3 regions of the Rhizobium centroccidentale genome follow, and region 1 is predicted to be linked to each of the others. Evidence: riboswitches for the same ligand, from Rfam matches in the RefSeq annotation. Region 1 holds a riboswitch; each other region holds the start of a gene.
The links. Region 1 has a riboswitch for thiamine pyrophosphate ahead of thiC (phosphomethylpyrimidine synthase ThiC). Riboswitches for the same ligand answer to the same signal wherever they lie in the genome.

Region 2: another riboswitch for thiamine pyrophosphate. It lies ahead of thiB (thiamine ABC transporter substrate binding subunit); the one in region 1 lies ahead of thiC (phosphomethylpyrimidine synthase ThiC).
Region 3: another riboswitch for thiamine pyrophosphate. It lies ahead of thiM (hydroxyethylthiazole kinase); the one in region 1 lies ahead of thiC (phosphomethylpyrimidine synthase ThiC).

Annotation. Positions count from the first base shown of each region.
Region 1 is NZ_JAQJCG010000003.1:347,420-350,692, reverse strand. Features, by position in the region: gene PH562_RS05525 (hypothetical protein) at 211-954, shown strand; TPP riboswitch at 1,085-1,216, shown strand; gene thiC (phosphomethylpyrimidine synthase ThiC) at 1,309-3,135, shown strand; gene thiO (glycine oxidase ThiO) at 3,137-3,273, shown strand, end outside.
Region 2 is NZ_JAQJCG010000023.1:41,802-45,074, reverse strand. Features, by position in the region: gene PH562_RS24735 (MDR family MFS transporter) at 1-1,321, shown strand, start outside; TPP riboswitch at 1,393-1,508, shown strand; gene thiB (thiamine ABC transporter substrate binding subunit) at 1,560-2,588, shown strand; gene thiP (thiamine/thiamine pyrophosphate ABC transporter permease ThiP) at 2,599-3,273, shown strand, end outside.
Region 3 is NZ_JAQJCG010000003.1:523,683-526,955, reverse strand. Features, by position in the region: gene yghU (glutathione-dependent disulfide-bond oxidoreductase) at 1-307, opposite strand, end outside; gene PH562_RS06315 (DUF1127 domain-containing protein) at 871-1,017, opposite strand; TPP riboswitch at 1,252-1,348, shown strand; gene thiM (hydroxyethylthiazole kinase) at 1,402-2,205, shown strand; gene thiE (thiamine phosphate synthase) at 2,202-2,840, shown strand; gene thiD (bifunctional hydroxymethylpyrimidine kinase/phosphomethylpyrimidine kinase) at 2,837-3,273, shown strand, end outside.

The sequences.
Region 1 (3,273 bases):
GTCATCGCATTTAAGGCCAGCGCGATGTCGGCGGTCGATGACGCCATGGCAGGCCAATCCGGTCATGGCATGGCCATCGGAAATTCCGCGGCAAATGACCGGTCGGCTTGAGCAAAGATCAGCAATGAATTTCAACAATTCGCTACACACAGAAATGTTGAATTTTCCTAGATTCCGGCGACTCGCGCCATCGGAGAGGGAAAATCGCGAATGAATGAGAACCGGCTGATCTTCATAGCGACTCCCTGCTTCGGCGGCCTCGTCACCAAGGACTATATGCAGTCCATTTTCTCATTGATGCAGACGGGCGCGCAGGCAGGCATACAGCTGACGCTGGCCCTGCTCGGCAATGACGCCCTGATTACCCGCAGCCGAAACACGCTTGTCTCGTCTTTCCTGAACGATACGACGGCGACCCATATGCTCTTCATCGACGCCGACATCAGCTTCGAGCCTGATCAGGTCATGAGGCTGCTGGAAGCCGATAAGGACGTGGTCGCTGCCATGTATCCGATCAAGGATTATGATTGGGAGACGGCGGCCCGCATCAATTCAGCCGACGGCGAAACACTTGCGGCTGCCGCACTTCACTATGTCGGGACCCCGCTTGTCGGCGAGGTTGCAGAACGTGAAGGCGATTTCGTCAGCGCAGTCTATGCAGGCACCGGCATGCTTCTGATCAAGCGCAGCGTCATAGAAAGAATGATCGCGGCCTATCCGGAGCTGCGCTACAACGCAATCCACGCCTATCCCAGCACCAAACGCTCGCCCGGCACCCAATACGCCCTGTTCGAATGCATGGTCGAGGAGGGAACGGGAATCTATCTCAGCGAGGACTTCGCCTTCTGTCACCGCTGGCGAGCCCTCGGCGGCAAGATCTGGCTTGATACCGCGAGCAAGCTGTCCCATACCGGCCCTCATCGCTTCGTCGGCAATACCACACCGCGTTACTGAGGCGCGTCAAGTCAGCGCGATGATCCGCACGATAAAGTTGTAATTCGGCGCGCGCGGCAATGGTCAATCTCCCGAAAATGCGGCCATCGCTACGGGGTTGACAGAGGACAAGAGTAAGGCATAGCCTTTTCACATTCACCAGGGGGGTCCCGGCAAGGGGCTGAGATACTGCTGGACAACGAGGCTTTGCCTCCTGTGGCGCAGTGACCCGTTGAACCTGATCCAGTTCATACTGGCGTAGGGACGGTGCAAGCGCTCGATGGCTTCGGATTCCCGCCTGGATTCCATGCCGGCGGCTTTTCATCATTCCGGCTGATTGACTGGGTCTCCAACTGCAACTTGGAGCCTCAAACCATGAATATTGCCGCAAAGAATCTCACTCCGACTGTCACCACCGGCCCGCTGCCGGCATCCCGGAAAATCTATATCCCCGGGGAAATCCACACAGACATCCGCGTGCCGATGCGCGAAATCAGCGTCCATCCGACCTCGGGCGAACCGCCTGTCGTTGTCTATGATTCTTCCGGCCCCTATACGATCGAGGGCGCCGATATTCGCATCGAGCAGGGTCTGTTGCAGCTGCGCCGCGACTGGGTTCTCGCCCGCGGCGATGTCGAGGCTTATGAAGGCCGGCATGTGCGCCCTGAGGACAACGGTTTCGTCACCGGCGAACGGCTGACGCCGGAGTTTCCGGCCAAACGGCAGCCCCTGCGGGCAAAAGACGGCAAAGCGGTCACCCAACTTGCCTACGCGCGCGCCGGCATCATCACCCCGGAAATGGAATTCATCGCCATCCGCGAGAATCTCGGCCGCAAGGCGAAGGCAGAAGCCCTGATCCGCGATGGCGAAAGCTTCGGCGCCCATATTCCGGATCATGTCACCCCGGAATTCGTCCGCCAGGAGGTTGCCGCCGGCCGCGCGATCATCCCGGCCAACATCAATCATCCGGAAAGCGAGCCGATGATCATCGGCAGGAATTTCCTGGTGAAGATCAACGCCAATATCGGCAATTCCGCCGTCACCTCTTCCATGGCGGAGGAAGTCGAGAAAATGGTCTGGGCCGCGCGCTGGGGCGCCGATACCGTCATGGACCTTTCGACCGGCCGCAACATCCATAATATCCGTGAGTGGATCATCCGCAATTCGCCGCTGCCGATCGGCACGGTGCCGCTCTACCAGGCGCTGGAAAAGGTCGGCGGCATTGCCGAGGAGCTCACCTGGGAGGTCTATCGCGATACGCTGATCGAGCAGGCCGAACAGGGCGTCGACTATTTTACCATCCATGCCGGCGTGCGGCTGCATTACATTCCGCTGACCGTCAACCGCGTCACCGGCATCGTTTCGCGCGGCGGGTCGATCATGGCCAAATGGTGTCTTCATCATCATCGCGAGAGCTTCCTTTACGAGCATTTCGAGGAAATCTGTGATATCTGCCGGGCCTATGACGTCTCCTTCTCGCTCGGAGATGGCCTGCGACCGGGCTCGATTGCCGATGCCAACGACGACGCCCAATTTGCCGAACTCGAGACGCTTGGCGAGTTGACGAAGATCGCCTGGGCAAAAGACTGCCAGGTGATGATCGAAGGCCCCGGCCATGTGCCGATGCACAAGATCAAGGAGAACATGGACAAGCAGCTGGCCGTCTGCGGCGAGGCGCCCTTCTACACGCTCGGACCGCTGACGACGGATATCGCGCCTGGCTACGATCACATCACATCGGGCATCGGCGCCGCAATGATCGGCTGGTTCGGCACGGCGATGCTCTGCTACGTCACGCCGAAGGAGCACCTTGGTCTGCCTGATCGCAACGACGTCAAGACCGGCGTCATAACCTACAAGATCGCCGCTCATGCGGCCGACCTCGCCAAGGGGCATCCGGCCGCTCAAGTCCGCGACGACGCATTGTCGCGTGCAAGATTCGAGTTCCGCTGGGAGGACCAGTTTAACCTGTCGCTCGATCCGGATACTGCCCGCAGCTTCCACGACGAAACCCTGCCGAAGGAAGCCCACAAGGTTGCGCATTTCTGCTCGATGTGCGGGCCTAAATTCTGCTCGATGCGGATTTCGCACGACATCCGCGCGGAGGCACAGAAGGAAGGGCTGGAAGCGATGGCGGCGAAATATCGGGAGGGCGGCGATCTCTATATGCCGGTCGAAGCCCCTGCCCAGACGGCCGAGTGAGATGCGCATCCTTGTCAAAGGGGCCGGCGTTGCCGGCCTCACGGTCGCTCACGAGCTGATCCGGCACGGAGCGGAGGTCACGATCTCAGATCCAAGCCGGGATTTTCAGCGCGCCGCATCCTGGCTTGCCGGCGGCAT
Region 2 (3,273 bases), on a different contig from region 1:
CGGCAAGCTCGGCGATCTCTTCGGCCGCAAATATGTGATGATGACGGCGATCGCGATCTTCACGATCGGCTCCGCCGTCTGCGGCCTTGCCGTCTCGATGGATACGCTGATCGCCGCCCGCGTCCTTCAAGGCTTCGGCGGCGGCGGTATCATGGTCTCGATCTTCGCCGTGAACGCCGATCTCTTCGAGCCGCGCGAGCGCGCACGCTACCAGAGCTATTCGAGCCTCGTGCTGATGGCGTCGGGCGCCATCGGCCCCGTTCTCGGCGGCACGATGAGCGATCTCTTCGGCTGGCGTTCGATCTTCCTCGTCAACGTGCCGATCGGCTTCATCGTGCTTACCGGCCTCGCCTTCATGCTGCCCTACCGCAAGCCGGCCCGCCGTCCGAAGATCGATTATGCCGGCGCCATCCTCCTTGCCCTGACGACGACAAGCATCGTGCTTGCTGCTGACGGAAGCGAACTCTTCGGGTCGCTGCTCTCGCCGCAATGCCTCGGTATTATCGCCTTCGGGGTAATCTGCGCCATCGCCTGGGTCTTCATCGAGCGCCGCGCACCCGAGCCCATCGTGCCGATGACGCTGTTCCGCAATCCGACATTCGGCCTTCTGCTGATCCTCTCGATCACCAGCGGTGCCGTGGCCATCGGCATGGTGAATTATTTCGCGCTCTTCCTGCAGACGACGACGGGCCTTTCGCCCTCCATGGCTGGGCTGCTGTTCATTCTCCTGACCGGCGGCATCGTCTGCGGTTCGCTATCGGCCGGCCGGCTGATCGCCGCAAGGGGCCGCTACAAGCCCTTCGCCGTCGCAAGTGCTGCCTGCAGCACAATCGCATTCGCTTCACTCGCCTTCGTCCATGCCGGCACGCCCATCGCCCTCATTGGCGGCCTGATGCTGCTGCACGGCGTCGGCATCGGCCTTGCCCAGCAGGTGCCCGTCATCGGCGTACAGAATGCAGCCGCAGCGCGTGACGTCGGCGCGGCGACGGGTGCCGTCACACTGTCGCGCATGGGCGGCGCCTCCATCGCCATTTCCGTCTATGGCGCCATCATCGCCGCCAAGCTCGGCAATGTCGGCGTCTCCATATCAGGCATATCCGACATCGAGCAGCTGACTCCGAAGATGATGGCCGCGTTGCCCGAGGCGACCCGCGAGGCCGTCGCCAATGCCTATGCGAGCGCCTTCAGCCCGCTGTTCATGACCGCCGCCGGCATCTGTCTCATCGGCCTGCTGACGGCGCTGACGCTGAAGAACGTGCAGCTTCCAAGTGCGGCGAAGAAATTCGACAGCCCGACGGCCGCCGCGCACGCCGCCGAGTAAGCTCCTTCGGCCTGCAATCGACAAGGGAATCATTTCCCTTGTCATCCCTCCGTCACAAGGCTAAATCTGCCGACGCTCTAACGGGGTGCCTATGTCCTTCAGGACATTTGGCTGAGAGGCTTTCATCGGCCAACCCGCGGAACCTGATCCGGCTAACACCGGCGGAGGGATTAGACGCGTGACAAAAATCATAGCGCCCTTTTCCCCTTCAAGACGAAACCAAAGAGGAGGCGCTACCATGCACAACCGTTCGCCATTGTCATTTTTTGCCGGCTTGGCGCTTGCCGCCGGAACGGCCTTTCTGGCTGCACAGCCTGCCGCTGCAGCCGACAAGACCCTGACCATCTACACCTATGAGAGCTTCACCGCCGATTGGGGTCCGGGCGCCAAGGTCAAAGCTGCCTTCGAAAAGACCTGCGGCTGCACGGTCAATTATGTCGCTGTCACTGACGGCGTCGCACTTCTCTCCCGCCTGAAGCTGGAAGGCGCCGGCACCAAGGCCGATGTCGTTCTCGGCCTCGACACCAATCTCGTCGACGAAGCTAAGGATACTGGCCTCTTCGATGCAAGCGGCGTCGACACCTCGGCACTCAAGGTTCCCGGCGGCTTCAAGGACGACGTTTTCGTGCCCTACGACTACGGCCATTTCGCCGTGATCTATGACAGCCAGACGGTTAAGAACCCACCGAAGAGCATGAAGGATCTCGTCGAGGGCGATCCCTCGCAGAAGATCGTCATCGAGGACCCGCGCACCTCGACGCCGGGCCTCGGCCTGCTGCTCTGGGTCAAGTCGATCTATGGCGACAAATCCGCCGATGCCTGGGCGAAGCTCAAAGGCCGCATCCTGACCGTCACCCCCGGCTGGTCGGAAGCCTATGACCTCTTCACCAAGGGCGAAGCGCCGATGGTGCTCTCCTACACGACGTCGCCGGCCTATCACATGATCGAGGATAAGACCGATCGCTATCAGGCCGCCGCCTTCTCGGAAGGACATTACATCCAGATCGAGGTTGCCGGCCTCATCAAGTCCTCGCCGAACAAGGAACTTGCGCGCGACTTCCTGAAGTTCATGATCTCGCCAGGCTTCCAGAATATCATTCCGACAAGCAACTGGATGATGCCGGCCTCGGCCACTTCGGAACCGCTGCCGGACGCCTTCAGCAAGCTCGTGGTGCCGTCGAAGACCTTCCTGATGAGCCCTGCCGACGTCGACAAGAACCGCAAAGCCTGGATCGACGAATGGCTGGCCGCCACCAGCGGCAACTGATGCTTTGACGATACTCACGGCACCAGAGCGAAGACGCGCCATTTCCGGCGGGACTTTCAGTCTCGCCGGCATCGTGCTCTTCGTCGGGATCGCCGTACTCGCCCTGCTCGCCGCCGGGATCGAATCTGGCGGCACCAATCCCCTGGCAGACCCCTACCTGCTGCGCGTCCTGCGCTTCACGCTGCTACAGGCGGTGTTCTCGACGCTGCTTTCCGTTATGCTCGCCATCCCGGTCGCCCGCGCATTGGCGCGCCAGCCGCGCTTTCCCGGCCGATTGTGGCTGATCCGGCTGATGGCCGTGCCTATGGGCCTGCCGGTGCTGATCGGCGCGCTCGGCCTGCTCGGCATTTGGGGCCGACAGGGGCTTATCAATCAGGCGCTATCAGCACTCGGCCTGTCACAGCCCGTCAGCATCTATGGCCTTGCCGGTATCCTACTTGCCCATGTCTTCTTCAACATGCCCCTCGCCTGCCGGCTGATGCTGGCCGGGTTGGAGCGTGTGCCGGCTGAATATTGGCTGGTGGCCGGCGGACTCGGCATGAGGCCTGCCTCGGTCTTCCGCTTCATCGAATGGCCTGTCCTGCGCGGCCTCATTCCCGGCATTGCCGGCCTTATCTTCATGCTCTGCGCCACCAGTTTCACGCTGGTCCTGATCCTCGGCGGCGGTCCAGCTGCGACGACGCTG
Region 3 (3,273 bases), 180 kb from region 1:
GAATCTTGGAGTTCGGATTGACGTCGACGAAACCGCTGCCGAACTGATCGCCCTCACCGATCTTGATCAGCCAGGCATCATATTCCGCGCCGCTGTGACCAAGCGCCAGCAGCTCTTCGAGCATGATGGTGACTTTCACGCCGTTCGGCGTTCCAAGCGAATAGAGCTGAAGGGAATGGCGTCCCACAGGCAGTTCCTTCTCGTGGGTAGGGCCGGCGATCGGGCGATTGATATTGGCGAACTGGCCGCCATTGGCCTTGTTCCAGGTCCAGATTTTCGGCGGCGTATATTCGACAGAACCGGTCATGGGCATCCTCCTTTTTCGGGAATCGAATTTGGGCGATCTTCGATGTAGCGCGCTACATAGGTCGCACATAGGGGCCGCTCTTCATTTTTGCGAGAGGAGAATGCGCACTCTTTAACACGGAAGCGCACTTGCCACCTGGGTTGGAGCGCGGGCTCCTCGGTCAAGTTAGGCCATTGGCAAACGTCTGGAGGTTCATGAAACGAAAAAGCCTGCCGCGGGAGGAGGAGCGGCAGGCTTTTTACAAGAACCGAACAGCGGATGGGAGGAGGAGTTCCGCTATTCCTGCAGCCGTCCCTGGGAGGAGGATAAGGACGTCTGCCAAGCGAAGGGATGCGGGAGGAGGTGCATCGCTTCGATGAAGACAAACATACCAGTCTTTTGCTCAGTTCATAGGCATTTCTTTGCAAGGCAGTTATGCGCCATGCGAAAACCGGGCAGCTAGGTCGATCGCAATCTTCAACCAGCACGGCGAAGAATGAGCGGGATGCCCACAAAGCAAAAGCGCCTGCTCGGGGGAACAGGCGCTGGCATAATGCAGCTTTTATAAGGAGCCGTTGCGGCCGTTAGCGAGCGATCGCTGCGCGGGCAACGTTGCGGATTTCGCCGCGATCGATACCCAGATCATGCAGTTCGCGCGTGGACATACGGCCCAGTTCGGCCACCGTCTGACGATACTTGCGCCAGTTATTGAAAGAGCGTGCTACGTTCATGATGATCCCCTTTCCTTGGGCTTTCGAAGCTGAGCTGCCGTGCTTGGCGCTCCCGTCGCTTCGATGAGAAATATATAGTCGAAACCCTCGGCTTTTTGCAGAGCTAAGGAATCACTGCACCTATGCAAATTCTGCATATGTCGCCCGAAAAGCAGGCGGTCGTCATCCTGTCGATCACGCCTGCCTTTACGATTTGCTGATGACAGCGCCTCCTTTGTCTGCGAAAAGAAGAGAGATGAGAGACAGGGGCGTCCGCCATTCGGCGGGCTGAGAAGCACCCTTCGAACCTGAACCAGATCATGCTGGCGGAGGGAGTCGCTCGGGACCTCGCGAAACACTGCACGTCGTCCCCACGCGTCTCGCCCGCCCGAAAGAAGGGGCGATATGCAGAACCAAATCACAGCAGGTAGTCAGCTTCGCACCATGCGGGCCAATCCTCCGTTGGTGCAATGCATCACCAATTTCGTCGCCATGAATATCGCGGCCAATGTGATGCTTGCCGCCGGGGCATCGCCGGCAATGGTACATGCCGAAGAGGAAGCCGGCGAGTTTGCCGCTATCTCCGGCGCACTGACGATCAATATCGGCACGCTCTCGTCCGGCTGGCTTGCCGGCATGTTGAAGGCCGCGCAGTCGGCAAACGAGGTGGGCAAACCCTGGGTCCTCGATCCCGTCGCCCATTATGCGACTGCGTTTCGTCGCGGTGCCATCGCGCGCTTGCTGGAATTAAAGCCGACAATCATTCGCGGCAACGCATCCGAGATCATCGCGCTTGCCGGCGGCACGAGCCGCGGCCAGGGCGTCGATAGCAGGGATGCGGTCGAGCAAGCCGAAGATTCCGCCCGACTGTTCGCCGCAAGGCACGGCTGCATCGTCGCGGTCACCGGCGTTACGGATTTCGTGACGGATGGGCAGAAGGCGAAGCGCATTGCCGGCGGTTCGCCATTGATGCCGCAAGTGACCGCACTCGGATGCTCGCTAACCTGCCTTGTCGGTGCGTTTGCGGCGGCAGCTCCGGATGATCCTTTCGATGCGACCATAGCGGCGCTTGCCGTCTTTGCCGTCGCTGGCGCACGGGCAGGAGCGACGGCGGATGGCCCCGGCTCCTTCTCCTGGCGCCTCCTCGATGCCCTTGCCGCCCTAACCCCGGAAACGCTGGATCGCGACGCAAGGATATCGGCAGCATGAAGAAAGACTTCGATCTCTCGCTCTATCTCGTCCTCGATCCGCTGCTATGCCGTGATCTCGGCATGGTGGAGACGACGCGGGCGGCGGTGGCCGGCGGCGCGACTCTGGTCCAGCTTCGCGACAAGGAGGCTTCGACCGCTGCCATGATCGAGACGGGCCGCGCCCTCAAGCAAATCCTGCACGGAACGAATGTCCGGCTGATCGTTAACGACAGTGTCGAGGCTGCCATCGCCATCGGCGCCGATGGCCTCCATATCGGTCAGGAGGATATGAAGGCTGCCAATGCGCGTCGCATGATCGGCCCGGACATGATCCTCGGCCTCTCGGTGGAAACGGAGGCCCTCGCCTCCGCCATCGATGCCCATATCGTCGATTATGCTGGGATCGGTCCGGTCTTTGCCACGCCCACCAAGCCCGACCATAAGCAGCCGATCGGCTTCGACGGGCTTGCTCGCATCGTCAGGCTTTGCCCAGTTCCATCAGTCGCAATCGGTGGCCTGAAAGCAGAGCATGCTGCAAGCGTTTACTCGGCCGGAGCCGATGGTCTCGCGGTTGTCTCGGCCATTTGCGGCCAACCGGACCCGCAAGCCGCGACAACCATCATCGCGAAAGCCATCAAGGAGGCTCACCTATGATCCGCAATGTCTTATCCATCGCTGGCTCCGATCCTTCCGGCGGCGCTGGCATTCAGGCCGACCTGAAGGCTTTCTCCGCCCGCGGCGTCTATGGAATGGCAGCTCTGACCGCATTGACCGCGCAAAACACGCAGGGCGTCTCCGGTGTCCATCCCGTGCCCCCTCATTTCGTGGCAGACCAGATCAATGCGATCTTTGCCGACGTCCGTGTGAATGCCGTCAAGATAGGCATGATCGCCAATGCCGCCATCGCCAATGCCGTCGCGGACATTCTGGCGCGGCATCGCGATGTGCCCGTCGTCCTCGACCCGGTCATGATCGCCAAGGGTGGCGCAGCCCTGCTCGCCGCCGATGCCGTTGACGTGCTGACCACGCGGCTGCTGCCGCTCGCGACCGTCATTACACCGAACCTGCCCGAGGCAGCTGCGCTGTT